DNA from 2 places in the Mixta intestinalis genome. Region 1 is predicted to be linked to the other one. Evidence: predicted binding sites of a transcription regulator. Region 1 holds the regulator's gene; the other holds the start of a gene.
The links. The regulator Fur, encoded in region 1, represses iron uptake genes when iron is present. The targets are predictions, from matches to a motif close to ATAATAATGAGAACNACTATCAA.

Region 1 (8,869 bases):
CGATAATAGACCTCATTGTGTAATTTTACTACTCATCCGACCACTTTTTTTGCTGAAAAAAAGGACAAAAAATGCCCCAGGCGGTAACTAAGTTACAAAATTGTTTATTTATGGTTTTAATGTTGTTCTATTAACGGCTGATGTTAACGATAAAGAGCACGACGCGTTCTATCAGAATGCGCTTTCAGGTTGTTCAATCGATTCTACGGCACGGAGAGGCCCCGTTTTGACCAGCGTACTGATTGTTGAAGATGAAAAAGAGATACGGCGTTTTTTACGTGTAGCGCTGGAGGGTGAAGCACTGCGCGTATACGACAGCGATACCTTACAGCGCGGTCTGATTGAGGCGGCAACGCGTCGCCCCGATCTGGTCATTCTCGACCTCGGCCTGCCCGACGGTGACGGCATCGACTTTATTCGCGATCTGCGCCAGTGGAGCGCGATCCCGGTTATCGTCCTTTCGGCGCGCAGCGACGAGCAGGACAAAATCGCGGCGCTGGATGCCGGAGCGGATGATTTTCTTACTAAACCCTTTGGCATCGGGGAATTACAGGCGCGGGTGCGCGTGGCGCTGCGTCGGCAGGCGGGAAAAAATGCCCCAAACAGCGTGGTGCAGTTCGGTCAGGTAGAGGTTGATTTAGCTGCTCATCATATTACGCGCGCTGGCGCTACCATCCATTTGACGCCGACAGAGTTTCGTTTGCTGGCACTGCTGTTAAATAATCCGGGAAAAGTGCTGACCCAACGCCAGCTGTTAAACCATGTCTGGGGGCCAAACGCGGTTGAACACAGCCACTATCTGCGCATCTATATGGGGCATCTGCGCCAGAAGCTGGAACAGGATCCGGCACGTCCGGCGCATCTGTTAACCGAAACCGCTATCGGCTATCGCTTCATGCCTTGAGCTACCCTATCGCCCATAAAAAAGGCGCTGATGATCAGCGCCTTGTTTGTTTTCGCGTTCAGACTCAGGCGTTTTTCAGTACCGCGCTGACGATCTCAACGGCTTCTTTCTCGATTTTTTCGCGATGTTCTGCGCCGAGGAAACTTTCACAGTAAATTTTATAGGCATCTTCAGTACCGGACGGACGTGCGGCGAACCAGCCGTTTTCCGTCATGACTTTCAGACCGCCAATCGCCGCCCCGTTACCCGGCGCGCTGGTCAGGCGCGCGGTAATCGGATCGCCAGCCAGCGTATCGGCGCTGACCATTTCCGGCGACAGCTTCGACAATGCCGCTTTCTGTGCCGACGTGGCAGGTGCCTGTAAGCGGTTATAGCTTGGCGCACCAAAGCGTTTAGCCAGCTCATCATAGTGCTGCTGCGGGTTTTTTCCGGTCACGGCAGTAATTTCCGCCGCCAGCAGGCAGAGAATAATACCGTCTTTATCGGTAGACCACGGCGTGCCGTCAAAACGCAGGAAAGAGGCGCCCGCGCTCTCTTCGCCGCCGAAGCCAAAGCTGCCGTCAAACAGGCCATCGACAAACCATTTAAAGCCGACCGGCACTTCCACCAGCTTACGTCCGATATCGTTAACCACGCGATCGATCATCGCGCTGGATACCAGCGTCTTCCCAACGGCCACCTCTTTACCCCACTGTGGGCGATGCTGGAACAGGTAGTTAATCGCTACCGCCAGATAGTGGTTCGGGTTCATCAGGCCCGCAGGCGTGACAATGCCGTGACGGTCATAGTCAGGATCGTTACCGAAAGCGAGATCGAACTTATCGCGCAGCGCCAGCAGGCCCGCCATCGCACATTCAGAAGAGCAGTCCATGCGCACTACGCCATCTTTATCCAGATGCATAAAGCGGAAGGTTTGATCGATAGCGTCGTTAACGATGGTCAGATCGAGCTGATAATGTTCAGCGATACGCTGCCAGTAGGCCATGCCGGATCCGCCAAGCGGATCGACACCGATTTTCAGGCCCGCTTTTTTAATCGCGTCCATATCAACGACCTGCGCCAGCCCTTCTACATACGGCTGGATCAGATCTTTTTCCCGCAGATGACCGCTGGCCCAGGCCTGTGCCAGGGTGAGGCGTTTCACCTCTTTCAGGTCATCTTTGATCAGCTGGTTAGCGCGATCTTCCACCACTTTCGTGACGTTGGTATCCGCCGGGCCGCCATTCGGCGGATTGTATTTGATGCCGCCATCTTCCGGCGGGTTATGCGAAGGCGTGATTACAATACCATCCGCCTGTGCGCCGCCCGCTTTGTTGTGTTCAAGGATAGCGTTTGAGATCGCCGGGGTTGGCGTATAGCCGTTGTCCTGCTGCACAATCACATCAACACCGTTAGCCGCCAGCACTTCCAGCACGGAAATAATCGCCGGTTCCGACAGCGCATGCGTATCTTTACCGACAAAACAGGGGCCGGTAATGCCATTTTTACGCCGTTCTTCCGCTATCGCCTGCGCAATCGCGAGAATATGCGTTTCGTTGAAGCTTTGACGCGCGGCGCTGCCGCGATGGCCTGATGTGCCGAATTTCACCGCATGTTCCACATTGCCTTTCTCAGGTTGCAGAACGTAATACTGGGACGTTAATTGTGCGACGTTAATTAAATCGCTCTGCTGGGCTGGCTGCCCGGCACGGGGGTGATTGGCCATTGGCGCTTCTCCCTGACGCTTCAGTTAAATGGTGCCGCAAACCTTATCTGCCAGCTCCTGCGGGAACTGCATTGCCAGCATAATGTGTTCCACCATGCTGCATTTGCGGCCTGTATTAGTGTTGGTGATCACCCAGTACGGCGTGCCGGGCACATGCTTCGGCTTAGTATGGGTGCCATGCTGTAACAGTGTTTGCTCATCGCCGGCAAAGTAAACGCGGGTGCGTCCCTGCAGCGAGGCGGTCGCCTCGGCAAACGCAGCGGGATCAAGAGAATAGAGCGTCGACAGAATCAGCATAAAACGGTTAACCGCTTTCTTTTGCTCGGCATACTCATCAGAGAGTAGCAGCTCACGCACGGCGCGCACGCGATCCTGAGAACGTGGGACCGGTTTGCTGGTCTCACTCTCCTGACTCACGTTAACAGCTACGGCGGGAGCCGTAGCCGCAACCGGCGCACTCTGACCGGCGGTAAATTTCAGCATACGCCGTAAAATATCCGAGGCACTTTCACCGATATGCTGCGTGTGACTGGCAATGTAGCGGTAGAGCTCTTCGTCGACTTCAATCGTTTTCATCTTCATCCGTACGGTAATTGCTTGTGGCAGAGCCAGGCGCAGCGGATATTAGCCAGGTTCAGCTGTACAATTTGCGCGCTGGTTCTAACATAAGGATTATAAAGTTAAATCCTGCGGGTCGGTAGCAACGTTGGCGCTTGCAGACAAAAGTCAGAATATGCCGCAAAGCCTCCCGGCGAACAACCGCTCACTAACCGGCAGGGAAAGTAAAAACCATGATAACCTAAGCTTTACTGTCAACTGTAAGAACTTTGCCATGAATTTGAATACTCGCCTGCAAACTGAACAATCTGCCAACGATGCGACACCCATCCTGTTGATTCATGGTCTGTTTGGTAGCCTGGATAATCTTGGCGTACTGGCGCGCGGCCTGAAGGCGGATCGGCCGCTTATCCAGGTTGACGTGCGCAATCATGGCCTTTCGCCGCGCAGCGAGGTGATGAGCTATCGGGCGATGGCACAGGATATGCTGGAAACGCTCGATCGGCACAGCATCGATAACGTCACGGTTATCGGTCACTCAATGGGCGGCAAAATCGCCATGACCATGACCGCGCTGGCACCGGAACGTATCGAACAGCTGGTGCTGATCGATATCGCCCCGGTGGATTACCAGACCCGCCGACACGATGCCATTTTCGCTGCCGTTAATGCCGTTACCGCTTCAGGCGTTACCCAACGCAGCGCCGCCGCCGACATCATGCGTGAAATCATCGCTGAAGAAGGCGTGATTCAGTTCCTGCTGAAATCTTTTCACGACGGTGCCTGGCGCTTTAACGTCCCTGTTCTGTGGGATAACTATAGCGCGATTTCCGGCTGGGAAAGTATACCGCCGTGGCAGGGACCGGCGCTGTTTATTCGCGGCGAGCTTTCTCCCTATCTGGATGATATTCATCGTGATACGTTGCTGGCGCAGTTCCCACAGGCGCGCGCGCATGTGATTGCCGGAGCGGGTCACTGGGTTCATGCTGAAAAACCCGACGCGGTACTGCGTGCCATACAGCGTTTTTTAGCGCTGTAAAAGCAAGGCGTTAACCCGCCGACAAAGATTGTTCTCACTCTTTGCTCAGGGTATGATGGCGCGCTAAAATTTTGCCGTCGCTGAAAATGGCGGCAAGCCGGCCCAAACGTCACCATGCGCGGCGCAAACGCGCAGCCCATTCAGTACCACGATTCTATGGCAAAAGAACACACGGACCGGACCACGATCGATCTGTTTGCAGATGAACGTCGCCCGGGACGCCCGAAAACCAGTCCGCTGTCGCGTGATGAACAACTTCGTATCAACAAACGCAACCAGTTGAAACGTGACAAAGTACGGGGTTTACGGCGCGTTGAACTGAAGATGAACAGTGAGGCTGTCGAAGCGCTCAATGCAATGGCCGCTGAACGTGGCGTAAGCCGCAGCGAGCTGATTGAAGAGATGATTCTTGCCCAGTTGAAGGCGCTCTGACTGGCTGAAAGAAGCGCACAATGAGACACAAATGCAGCGGCTTTACGAGTTCCGCCTCCAGACGGTCTCTGCTATTATTGCCGTAATCTGCATTCCACGGGCAGTTACCAATTCTATAAGTTTCAAGAGGTTATTAAACTCATGGCAATCGTAGGCATTTTCTTTGGCAGCGATACCGGCAATACAGAAAACATTGCGAAAATGATCCAGAAACAGCTCGGTAGCGACGTTGCTGCAGTGCATGATATTGCCAAGAGCAGTAAAGAAGACCTGGAGGCTTTTGATATTCTGCTGCTGGGCATCCCTACCTGGTATTATGGCGAAGCGCAGTGCGACTGGGATGACTTCTTCCCGACGCTGGAAGAGATCGACTTTAACGGCAAGCTGGTAGCGCTGTTTGGCTGCGGCGACCAGGAAGATTACGCTGAATATTTCTGTGATGCCATGGGCACCATCCGCGATATTATCGAGCCGAACGGCGCGGTAATCGTTGGTCACTGGCCAACCGAAGGCTATCACTTCGAAGCCTCTAAAGGTCTCGCCGACGATACGCATTTCCTTGGACTGGCAATTGACGAAGATCGTCAGCCTGAATTAACCAACGAACGCGTTGATAAGTGGGTGAAGCAGATTTACGAAGAGCTGCATCTGCAGGAAATTCTGGAAGCCTGATTCCGCGCTGATTGTGTACCACATCACATTGCGTAACAGGTTTTTCCTATAGAAATGATAGGTACGGGTTTGAAAATTTTATCAAACAGTCGGTAGAATACCCGTATCGGTCATACGCTTTCCTGCCGTTGTGCTGTAAAGCGGCAGGATGAAGCGAAATGTAAACGCAGCATCAGATGAGCATGAACAACGCCGGACGTAGCTCTTATTTTACTTCCACTTGCGGCTTCACGCCTCCCCGTACGGTTTTCATTTCGAAGCATCAGTTCTATAATGAGACGCATTAGCTTTAGCGTCGACCGATGTTCATGGCTGTTCAGCCACATTGTGACTAGCAAAGTAACAGGACAATATCCGCATGACTGACAATAACACCGCATTAAAGAAGGCCGGCCTGAAGGTTACGCTTCCACGACTAAAAATCCTGGAAGTGCTTCAGGAACCTGAGAGCCATCACGTCAGTGCGGAAGATTTGTACAAGCGCCTGATTGATATGGGCGAAGAAATTGGGCTGGCAACGGTATATCGCGTACTGAACCAGTTTGATGATGCTGGCATCGTTACACGCCATAACTTTGAAGGCGGTAAATCCGTTTTCGAACTGACCCAGCAGCATCATCACGATCACCTGATTTGCCTTGACTGCGGCCGGGTGATTGAATTTAGTGATGAATCGATCGAAGCTCGCCAGCGTGAAATCGCCACGCGTTACGGCATCAAGCTGACCAACCACAGTCTCTATCTGTACGGTCACTGCGCGACGGGTGACTGCCGCGAAGATGAAACATTACACGACAAATAAAAAATTGTGCTATGCAGTAATGGAAACCGGTGCCTGAGCACCGGTTTTTTTATGGCTTTGTGACGCCGGGCAAGCGTAAAAGCCTGCCCCAACGTTTTCAATCAGAGCGCTTCGCTGCGGCTGTAGCGCTCTCCATCCGGGCTGACGCTGCGTACCATAACGCTACTGCCTTCAGCAACCGTAGGCTTCATCCGCTCGTCATAGCGCAGCCAGCCTTTACCGCCATCCAGCGAGTATTCGATAGCCAGACCCGGCAGCGCAAGGTTCGCCTCCAGCTTGCCGTTGCGAATTTGCGCGCCCGGCACCGGCAGGCGGTAAGCGATACCGACTTTATCCAGCTTCGCCAGCTCACGTTGCCCCAGAATATTGGCGAAACGCTGCCAGTCGCGGTTTAACGCCTGACGATCGACAAACTGCGTGACGCCACCCTGATATTCACGCCCCGGCTGATAATCCTGCTCCCAGGAGGCACGATGCCAGGCGCGCTCCGCTACGGTAAACAGGCGCGGGAAGATCATATATTCCATCTGGTCGTCGGTACGTACGGTTTCACTCCACAGCTGCGCCGACAGCCCCCAGGCTCCGGGCCAGGGTTTATCAGAGCGTGCCGTAAAGGTTTTGCCATCACGATCGACTGAGGTCTCCGCATTTTGCGGTAGGTTATTTGGCGCAAAGCTAAACATCTTACGTTCATCGCTATAGCGCGTTCCCCAATAGTAGCCACGCTCTAACGGGTTCACCTCATAAGGGAAATCCATATAGACGTAGTCGGGGTTAGAGATAATCACATCGTAGCCTTTATTGGCCCAGTCGTTAGCGCTGTCAAAGCCGCCCCAGTAAAGTGTATCCCAGAAGTTAACCGCCACTTTTGGCGTGGCGAAGGCGGCAGCGTTCTCCGCATGTTTCACGCCATCCTGCCAGGCCTGCATACGTTCGATACCGTGCGCATGTACCTTACTGCTGACCGCCAGCGCAAAATAGCTCGGCAGATGATCGAGATCTTTCACTTCACCAGCCGCAATCATTTTCTGACAGGCGAGCGATTTTTCCCAGGGGCGATTTTCCTGGCTGCGGTCAATCAGGCCGGTACCAGGCTGCGGCTGCTGTTTATCGCTGTAGCCTGCGCCAAGGCGAATATTTTTAGCCTCGTCGCCGCCAAAGTGCCAGGTAGACAGCGGCTGCCCGGCTTCTTTATGCATCGCCTGAATTTCGCCGATAACCTTATCGACAAAGCGCTGTGAAGAGGCGAGGCAGGGATTGAGATAGCTGGTACGATCGTAAAGCTGAACGGAGGTCGTTTCAGAGGTATCAAGCGGATCGCGCAGCCGATACTCTTCTGCTTTTTCTGTTTCGCCCGCTTTCATCAGGCGCTGATAACGTGCTTCCATTGAGATGACGGCGGCGCGTGCGTGCGCAGGCATATCGATTTCCGGGATCACCTCAATATGGCGTGCCTGGGCATATTTAACGATATCGATGTAATCCGCCCGGCTGAAAAAGCCGCTGCCGTTGTTATTGTTAAAGGGACCAGAACCGAGCTGCGGCAACAGGCAACGCTGTTCGCTAAGATCGTGGCAGCGCTGGCTACCTACCTCGGTAAGCTCCGGCAGACCAGGGATAGCGATACGCCAGGCTTCATCGTCGCTGAGATGGAAGTGAAATTTGTTCATTTTCCACGCGGCCATCTGATCCAGCATACGCATTACCGCCTGCTTGCTGTGGAAGTTACGCGCCACATCAAGGAAAGCGCCACGGTAGGCAAAGCGCGGTGCATCCTGTGCTTCCAGCGTTGCAATCACCGGCAGCCCTTCAGCAGGCAGCAACGATGCTACCGACATCAGCCCGTAAAAGACACCGGCGCTGTCGTAGCCGGTCAGCTCAATACCCCGCGGGCTGATGCTGAGATGATAAGCCCCGCTTACCGCACGTTCACCGCTAAAATCCGCCTGACGAATGGTGGTACGCAAAGGAACACCGCCGCTGTTTTCCTTCACGCCCAGCAGCGCAAAGCGCGCTTTAATCACCTGTGCCTGATTATCCGGCAGCGTCAGCAAATCAAAGGCAACGCCTTTGCTTAAATCAAGATCCTGCGGGTGAACTTTTAACGCCAGCGGGGTTGGGGTAATTTGTCCACGCAGCGCCGCCGTCGGCAGCACGGCGATATCACTGTTTTTCAAAAAACGGCTGGCAGGCTGCATCAGTATATTTTTATCATCAGCGGTCCGCTTCCAGCGATCGTTAAAGGGCGCAACAAACTGCGTCAAATCTTCGGTGTCGGTACTGGCGATAATGCGCGGCTGGGCGTTTTCCGCCGTCACATACCAGCGCGGCATCACATCGGTAATAAACAGCTGCCAGTATTCATTGATCAGGGGGATCGCGATCGATTCCCCTGCGCCGATGCCGGTAAATTTCTCAGTGGGCTCCAGACGCGTCAGATCGCCATTAACATGCACGATCCTGAACCGATCGCTGTCGATCTTAATCGTCGCATGAACATTACTCATGTAGATCGCCCAGTTGCGGCTGGTCAGCGCCGGACCATTATTTGTCAGGGTAATGGTTGCCCGGTTACAGGCGGCCCAGTCAGCCCCCAACGCGGCGCAGTCGGTGCCGTGCAGGGCAGCCTGGTTATCGGTTACTTCGTAACGCACGCCAAATTGACTTACCTGATCCACAACCCGCTGCGCCTGCATTGCGTCGCTGCTGCATCCCGCCAGCGTCGCCATAATTAGCGCTGACAGCGTTAAACGTTTC
Region 2 (7,339 bases), 2.3 Mb from region 1:
TTGCAGACCGGAAATACCCGCCATCGTCGGCAGCAGTGTGCGAACGAAGGCCAGGAAACGGCCTACCAGCAGCGCCATCAGGCCGTGGCGGTTAAACAGATGCCAGGCGCGCTGGTGGTACTGCGCGGGCAGGTGCATCAGCCAGCTCTTAACCAGCTTAGTGTTGCCGAGCCAACGCCCCTGCAAATAGCTTAGCCAGCAGCCCAGGCTGGCGGCGGTGGTCAGAATCACCATGGTGGGAATAAAATCCATCACGCCTTTGGCGATCATCGCGCCGGCCAGCAGCAGCAGGCTGTCGCCTGGCAGGAAAGAAGCAGGCAGCAGACCGTTTTCCAGAAACAGCGTTGTAAACATAATGCCGTAAACGATCCAAACTACGTCTGGATTGGCCAGCGCGGCAAAATCCTGATGCCAGAGCGCCTGGACAATCTCATGTATCACACCCATCTGCTTCCTCGTTGACTGTGGTAATCATTCTAAGTGTAACCGCAAACGGCCGTCTCACCCCGCCGCACCGGGCAGGGGGAAGCGCTCCGTTAAGCTTCTGTTTAAGATTAGCGTGCTTAGCGCCGCCTATGCCTGCGCGATACGTGCAAATCCAGCGGCCAGATCGGCAATCAGATCGTCGATGTGTTCCAGGCCAATATGCAGGCGTACCAGCGTACCGCTAAAATCAACGCCGTTCACCGGGCGGATTGCCGCCAGCTCTTCCGGCTGATTCGCCAGAATCAGCGACTCAAAGCCGCCCCAGGAGTAGGCCATGCTGAAATGGTGAAAGCCGTCGAGAAAGTGTGCCAGTTTTTTGTCGTTTAGTTTTTGTCCCAGCACAAAGGAAAACAGTCCGCTGCTGCCGCTGAAATCGCGCCGCCACGCCTCATGGCCCGGCGATTGCGCCAGCGCCGGATGATTTACGCGTGCCACTTCCGGACGTTGCGCCAGCCAGTGAGCGACCGCCAGCGCGCTCTCTTCATGCTGACGCAAACGCAGAGCCAGCGTACGCAGGCCGCGGCTGGTAACGTAGGCGGTGTCGGCATCCACCATCTGCCCCATCAGATAGGAGTTCTCGCGCAGGCGATCCCAGCAGCGCGCATTGCTGACGGCGGTGCCGATCATCGCGTCCGAATGGCCTACCAGGTATTTTGTTCCTGCCTGAATAGAAATATCCACGCCGTGATCGAGTGGACGAAACAGTACGCCTGCCGCCCAGGTATTATCCAGCATGATAATAGCTTCCGGCGCTTTGCTGCGTACCGCCTGCACGATCGCCGGGACATCCTGCACCTCCATGGTGATGGAGGCGGGAGATTCAAGAAACACCACTTTGGTATTAGGCTGCACCAGATCGGCGATCTGCGCGCCGATGCGATGATCGAAATAGCGCGTGCTTACGTTAAGCTTGCTGAGGATCTTATTGCAGAAATCCTGCGTCGGTTCATAGACCGAACCGGCCATCAGCACCTCATCGCCCGCCTCAACAAACGCCAGAATCGCGTTGGAAACCGCCGCCGCGCCGCACGGATAGAGCGCACAGCCTGCGCCGCCTTCCAGCTCGCACATCGCATCCTGCAATGAAAAGTGGGTCAGGGTGCCGCGACGCCCATAAAAAAGCTCGCCCTGTGCCCGTCCGGCGGTGGCGCGTTTTTTATCGGCGACGGTATCAAACACCAGTGAAGAGGCACGCTGAATAACGCTATTCACGGAGCCCTGTGTATAACGTTTTTTTCTTCCCGCGCCAACGAGGGTGGTTTCAATATTTTTTTTCGACATGCTGCCAGCGGTCCTGCCTGAGCCATAGTGAGCCTCTACGTTACCACGTTTAGCCTGCCGGGGTTGAGCGTGATTTGTCACTATCAGACAGTGGCCGCATCAGCAGCAAGACGGCGGAGAGGCATTGCGTTCCCGCCGTCTGGTCGATCACATTACGCCCATCAGATGCGGCAGCCAGAGCGAGATGGCCGGAATGTAGGTAATCAGCATCAGCACCACGAATAACAGGCAATAAAATGGCAGCATCGCCTTCACCACCTGCTCGATTTTCTGCTTGCCCACCGCGCTGGCGACAAACAGCACCGAGCCTACCGGCGGCGTGATCAGGCCGATGCCGAGGTTAATCATCATAATCATACCGAAGTGAACCGGATCGACGCCGAGCGCGTTAGTCACCGGCAGCAGCACTGGCGTCAGAATCAGGATAATCGGTGCCATATCCATCAGCGTACCGATGGCCAGCAGCAGAATGTTAATGCACATCAGAATGACATATTTGTTATCCGATACGCTGGTAAAGAACCCGGTAATCAGCTGCGGCAGCTGCATAAATGTCATCACCGCGCCAAAGCCGGAGGCAAAGGCGATCAGCACCATCACAATGGTGACGGTTTTGATAGTACGGAACAGCAGGATATGTAACTGATTCCACTTAAATTCACGGTAGATAAACATGGTGACGAAAAAGGCCCACAGGCAGGCGATAGCCGCTGACTCCGAGGCGGTAAAGATGCCGGAAAGGATGCCACCGAGAATAATCACCACGGTAAACAATCCCCAAAACGCATCGACGAAAATCTTCAGCGCCTGATGAAAAGGGATGCGCTCGCCGCGTGGGTAACCGCGTTTGCGCGCAAAGCCGAGGCACATAATCATCAGGCAAAGCCCCAGCAGCAGGCCGGGTAAAATGCCGGCAACGAACAGCGATGAGATGGTGACCACACCGCCGGTTGCCAGCGAATAGATCACCGAGTTATGGCTGGGCGGCGTCAGCACCGCCTGCACCGATCCGCTGGCGGTAACGGCGGCGGCGAAATCGCGCGGATAGCCTTTTTCCTCCATTTGCGGAATCATTACCGAGCCGATCGAGGCGGTATCCGCTACCGACGATCCGGAAATAGCGCCGAAAAAGGTAGAAGCGACGATATTTACCAGCGACAGGCCGCCACGGATAAAGCCGACAAAGATATAGGCGAAGTTAACCAGCCGCCGGGCGATGCCGCCTTCAGCCATAATTGCGCCCGCCAGAATAAAAAAGGGGATGGTCAGCAAAGAGAATTTATTAACGCCGTTGGTAATCTGTATCACCACCGCTTCCAGCGGCAGATCGATCCACCAGGCACCGATAAAGGCGCTCAGGCCCACGGCAAAGGCCACCGGAAAGCCGATCAGCAACAGAACTATCATACTGCCAACTAAGATCAGTGCGTCCATCATCAACTCCGAATCAGTGAGTACCACCGAGGCTGACCAGCGGGCGTCCGGACTGATCGCCGCACAGCAGACGCTCAATCACAAACAGAATGGTTAACAGTGCGCCGATTGGGATAGGCAGATACATCTGACCAAAAGTCACCATCGGCAGTGAAGCCTGCGGCTGAAGCCACATCGCTTCGCACAGCGCATAGCTGGACTGAAAAATGACCAGGCAGGCCGCCAGCATCAGCAAATCGCAGATTAGCGCGGCGATCTGCTGTCCGCGTGGCGGCAGGCGATCGGTGACCATTGAGACGCAGATATGGGTACCGGCGCGAAAGCCGACTGGTGCACCGATAAAGGTAAAAATAATCATACAGACGATGGCAACCGGCTCTGGCCAGTAGAGCGCATCGTTAAGCACGTAACGTGCGAAAATTCCCACCGGGATCACCGCAACCATCAGCATCAACGCAACTGCGGCGATCGTCATGCACAGCAGATAGACCGCATCCATCAGACGTGAATAGGCAGACATAGTTTTTTACCTGATTAGCAGCGCCGCGAGAGGTTACGGCGCGAGAAAAGGTTATTTCACCGCAGCGATTTGCTGCATCAGCTCCTGATAATCCTTGCCATACCGATCGCGCACCGGCTGGGTCGCTTTAACGAAATAATCGCGATCGATCTGCTGGAAGACCACGCCGCCCGCCTTCATTTTCTCCAGCGACTGCTGGTTATATTCTGCCCACAGCTTGCGTTCATCCTCCTGTGCCTCTTTGCCCAGTTTGCTCAACAGGGTGCGATCTTCAGCGGAAAGTTTGTCCCAGGAGCGTTTCGAAAACAGAATCATCTCTGGCTGGATAAAGTGCCCGGTCAGGGTGTAATACTTCGCAACCGGCATATAGTTATGGGCGACGAAAGTCGGTGGGTTATTTTCGGTGCCGTCGACCACGCCGGTTTGCATCGCGCTGAACACCTCGCTGACACCCATCGCTACCGGGTTCGCGCCCATCGCCTTCAGCGTTGACAGAGAAATCGCGCTGTTCTGCACGCGAATTTTCATGCCCTTAAGATCTGCGGGCTTAGTGACCGGCTCTTTGGTAATCATGTTGCGCACGCCCGCATCGGTCCAGCCAAGGAACACCATGCGGGTATTGGGATCGTCATCGAACTTACGGGTAATTGATTTGCCGATATCGCCATCCAGCACGCTGTGCATATGCGCCTCATCACGGAAAATATAGGGAAGCGTCAGCACGCTGGTTTCCGGGGCGAGAGTAGAAACCGGAGCCAGCGATACGCGAATCATATCTACCGCGCCGATCTGCACCTGCTGGAGCGTCTGCTCCTCATCGCCCAGCGTACCGCCCGCGTAGACGCGCATTTCCAGGCGTCCGTCGGTGGCCTGCTTCAGCTTTTCACCCATATGCTCAAGCGCAACGACGGTGGGATAACCCGCCGGCTGAACTTCCGCCACTTTTAGCACCTTGGCCGAGGCGGCGGTGGCAGCTAACAGCGCGGTGGATGCCAGCGCCATCGCCAGCAACAGTTTTTTTGCTCTCATCATTGTTCTCCTGCGCTTAAAGGGAGCCCCGTGCCTGGCTGGAAGAAGGGGGAGGGTAGAGGTCTGGTGCCAGCAGGGCAGATTCACTATAGATAAATTGCGCAGGCGGAAAATTGGCAGGCGTGAATTGAATGAATTGCATCACATATTTAAAACGACGTTTTAATAAATTTATATCCAACATCACAGTTTAAAAACTAAGCATTTACATCGCGCTCACATGATAACGGGCAAAAAAAGTAAGTGATGAAATCTTTGTAAATAGTAATGATAACCACTATCAATTCACTTCTGTTTTGGTATGATCTAACCTGTTTCTATGAATTTCCTACAGGTTGGAGATATAGCGTGGTGACCAGTGAGTTGATGCAGACGGATCTTTCCATCTGGGGCATGTTTGAACATGCGGACATCGTGGTAAAAGCGGTAATGATCGGGCTTCTTCTGGCGTCCGTCGTCACCTGGGCCATCTTCTTCGGCAAGTTTACCGAGCTCTCTTCAGCGCGCCGCCGCCTGAAACGCGAACAGCAGGCGCTGGCGGAGGCGCGTTCGCTGCGTCAGGCCGCTGAAATGAGCGAAAACTTTGACGCACGCAGCATGACGACGCTGCTGGTGCAGGAAGCACAGAACGAACGGGAGCTGTCTGCCGGAACTGAAGATAACGAAGGCATTAAAGAGCGTACCGGCTTCCGCCTGGAACGTCGTGTCGCAGCCATCGGTCGTCACGCCGGACGTGGTAACGGCTTCCTCGCGACTATCGGTTCCGTTGCTCCCTTTATCGGTCTGTTCGGTACGGTTTGGGGTATTATGAACAGCTTTATCGGCATCGCTAAAACGCAAACCACTAACCTGGCCGTTGTTGCGCCCGGTATCGCAGAAGCATTGCTGGCAACGGCGATTGGCCTGGTTGCGGCTATTCCGGCGGTGGTCATTTACAACATCTTTGCGCGCATGATTGCCAGCTACAAAGCCAGCCTGGGCGATGTTGCTGCCCAGGTGCTGCTGCTGCAAAGCCGCGATCTCGATCTGGCACGCGGTAACGCGCAGCCGGTAGCGACGGCACATAAACTGCGGGTAGGTTAAGCGTTATGGCAATGCGGTTAAATGACGATCTGGACAGTAACGGTGAGATGCATGAAATCAACGTAACGCCGTTTATCGACGTTATGCTGGTACTGTTAATTATTTTCATGGTGGCCGCGCCGCTGGCAACGGTGGATGTCAGAGTGGATCTGCCTGCCTCAACCAGCGCGCCGCAGCCGCGTCCGGAAAAGCCGGTTTATCTCTCGATTAAAGAAGATAAGCAGATGTATATCGGCAACGAGGCGGTCTCCAAAGAGAACCTTATCGACGTGCTGAACGCGCAGACCGAAGGCAAAAAGGATACAACCATCTTCTTCCAGGCGGATAAAGCGGTAGATTATGAAACGCTGATGAGCGCGATGGATGCGCTGCGCGGAGCGGGTTATCTCAAAATTGGTCTGATGGGGATGGAAACCGTGCAGAAATAAGCATTGTTTTCGTGCCAGTAAAAAACCGGAGCCTGCGCTCCGGTTTTTTTTATGTCTGAGCGAATAGCGACTGACTTAACCCAGATGTTCCCCGCCGGTAACACCATGCACTTCCGCCGTCACGTAGCTGGATTCCTGCGAGGCCAGGTAGACGTAAACGCCCGCCAGCTCCGCCGGTTGACCGGCACGCTTCATCGGCGTCTGTTTACCAAACTCCGGCAGTTTCTCCTGCGGCTGACCGCCTGCTACCTGCAACGCGGTCCAGATCGGGCCTGGCGCTACGCTGTTTACGCGAATGCCTTTCTCTGCCACCTGCTTCGCCAGCGCACGGGTATAGGCGAGAATCGCCGCTTTGGTTGAAGCGTAATCCAGCAGATGCGGGCTTGGCTGATAGGCCTGAATAGAAGAGGTGGTAATAATTGATGCCCCTTCCGGCAGCAGCGGAATCGCCGCCTGTGTGATCCAGAACAGCGAAAACACATTGGTTTCGTACGTCTTGCGGAACTGTTCGGTGGTTAGCTCCGCAATGGCTTCTACCGCTACCTGCTTACCGGCTACCAGCGCCAGAATATCCAGCCCGCCCAGCTCTTCGTGTGCCTGTGCCACCAGCTGCTTACAGAAAGCTTCTTCGCTGATATCGCCCGGAATCAGCACCACTTTACGGCCCGCTTTACGAATATATTCCGCTACCTGCTCTGCATCACGCTGCTCCGCAGGCAGATAGTTGATCGCCACATCAGCGCCTTCGCGAGCGTAGGCAATGGCGGCGGCGCGGCCAATACCGGAATCAGCGCCGGTGACCAGTGCTTTACGGCCTTCCAGACGCTGGCTGCCGCGGTAGCTCTGTTCACCGCAGTCCGGCACCGGCTGCATATCCTGCTGAATGCCGGGAGCGGGCTGACGCTGTTTCGGGTATTCACCGGTGTAATACTGGGTGAGAGGATTTTGCATTTTATTCTGATCTGCCATGTTTCCTCCTGATTCATGAGTAAAAGTCACCATTAAGGCTAGGAGAAACGGCAGGAATGTCGAGGCGCATCCGTAGAATTAAGGTTCAAGCCACTGTAATACAAGAGTA

Region 2: the regulator Fur is predicted to act here: its motif matches at 5,012-5,034, upstream of exbB (tol-pal system-associated acyl-CoA thioesterase).

Annotation. Positions count from the first base shown of each region.
Region 1 covers NZ_CP028271.1:590,159-599,027, reverse strand. The annotation lists gene kdpE (two-component system response regulator KdpE) at 227-904, shown strand; gene pgm (phosphoglucomutase (alpha-D-glucose-1,6-bisphosphate-dependent)) at 969-2,609, opposite strand; gene seqA (replication initiation negative regulator SeqA) at 2,634-3,185, opposite strand; gene ybfF (esterase) at 3,442-4,206, shown strand; gene ybfE (LexA regulated protein) at 4,363-4,638, shown strand; gene fldA (flavodoxin FldA) at 4,780-5,310, shown strand; gene fur (ferric iron uptake transcriptional regulator) at 5,669-6,112, shown strand; gene C7M51_RS02735 (beta-N-acetylhexosaminidase) at 6,214-8,869, opposite strand, start outside.
Region 2 covers NZ_CP028271.1:2,961,407-2,968,745, reverse strand. The annotation lists gene C7M51_RS13685 (DedA family protein) at 1-447, opposite strand, end outside; gene metC (cystathionine beta-lyase) at 574-1,767, opposite strand; gene C7M51_RS13675 (TRAP transporter large permease) at 1,915-3,201, opposite strand; gene C7M51_RS13670 (TRAP transporter small permease) at 3,215-3,721, opposite strand; gene C7M51_RS13665 (TRAP transporter substrate-binding protein) at 3,773-4,750, opposite strand; gene exbB (tol-pal system-associated acyl-CoA thioesterase) at 5,102-5,833, shown strand; gene exbD (TonB system transport protein ExbD) at 5,839-6,261, shown strand; gene C7M51_RS13650 (SDR family oxidoreductase) at 6,337-7,230, opposite strand.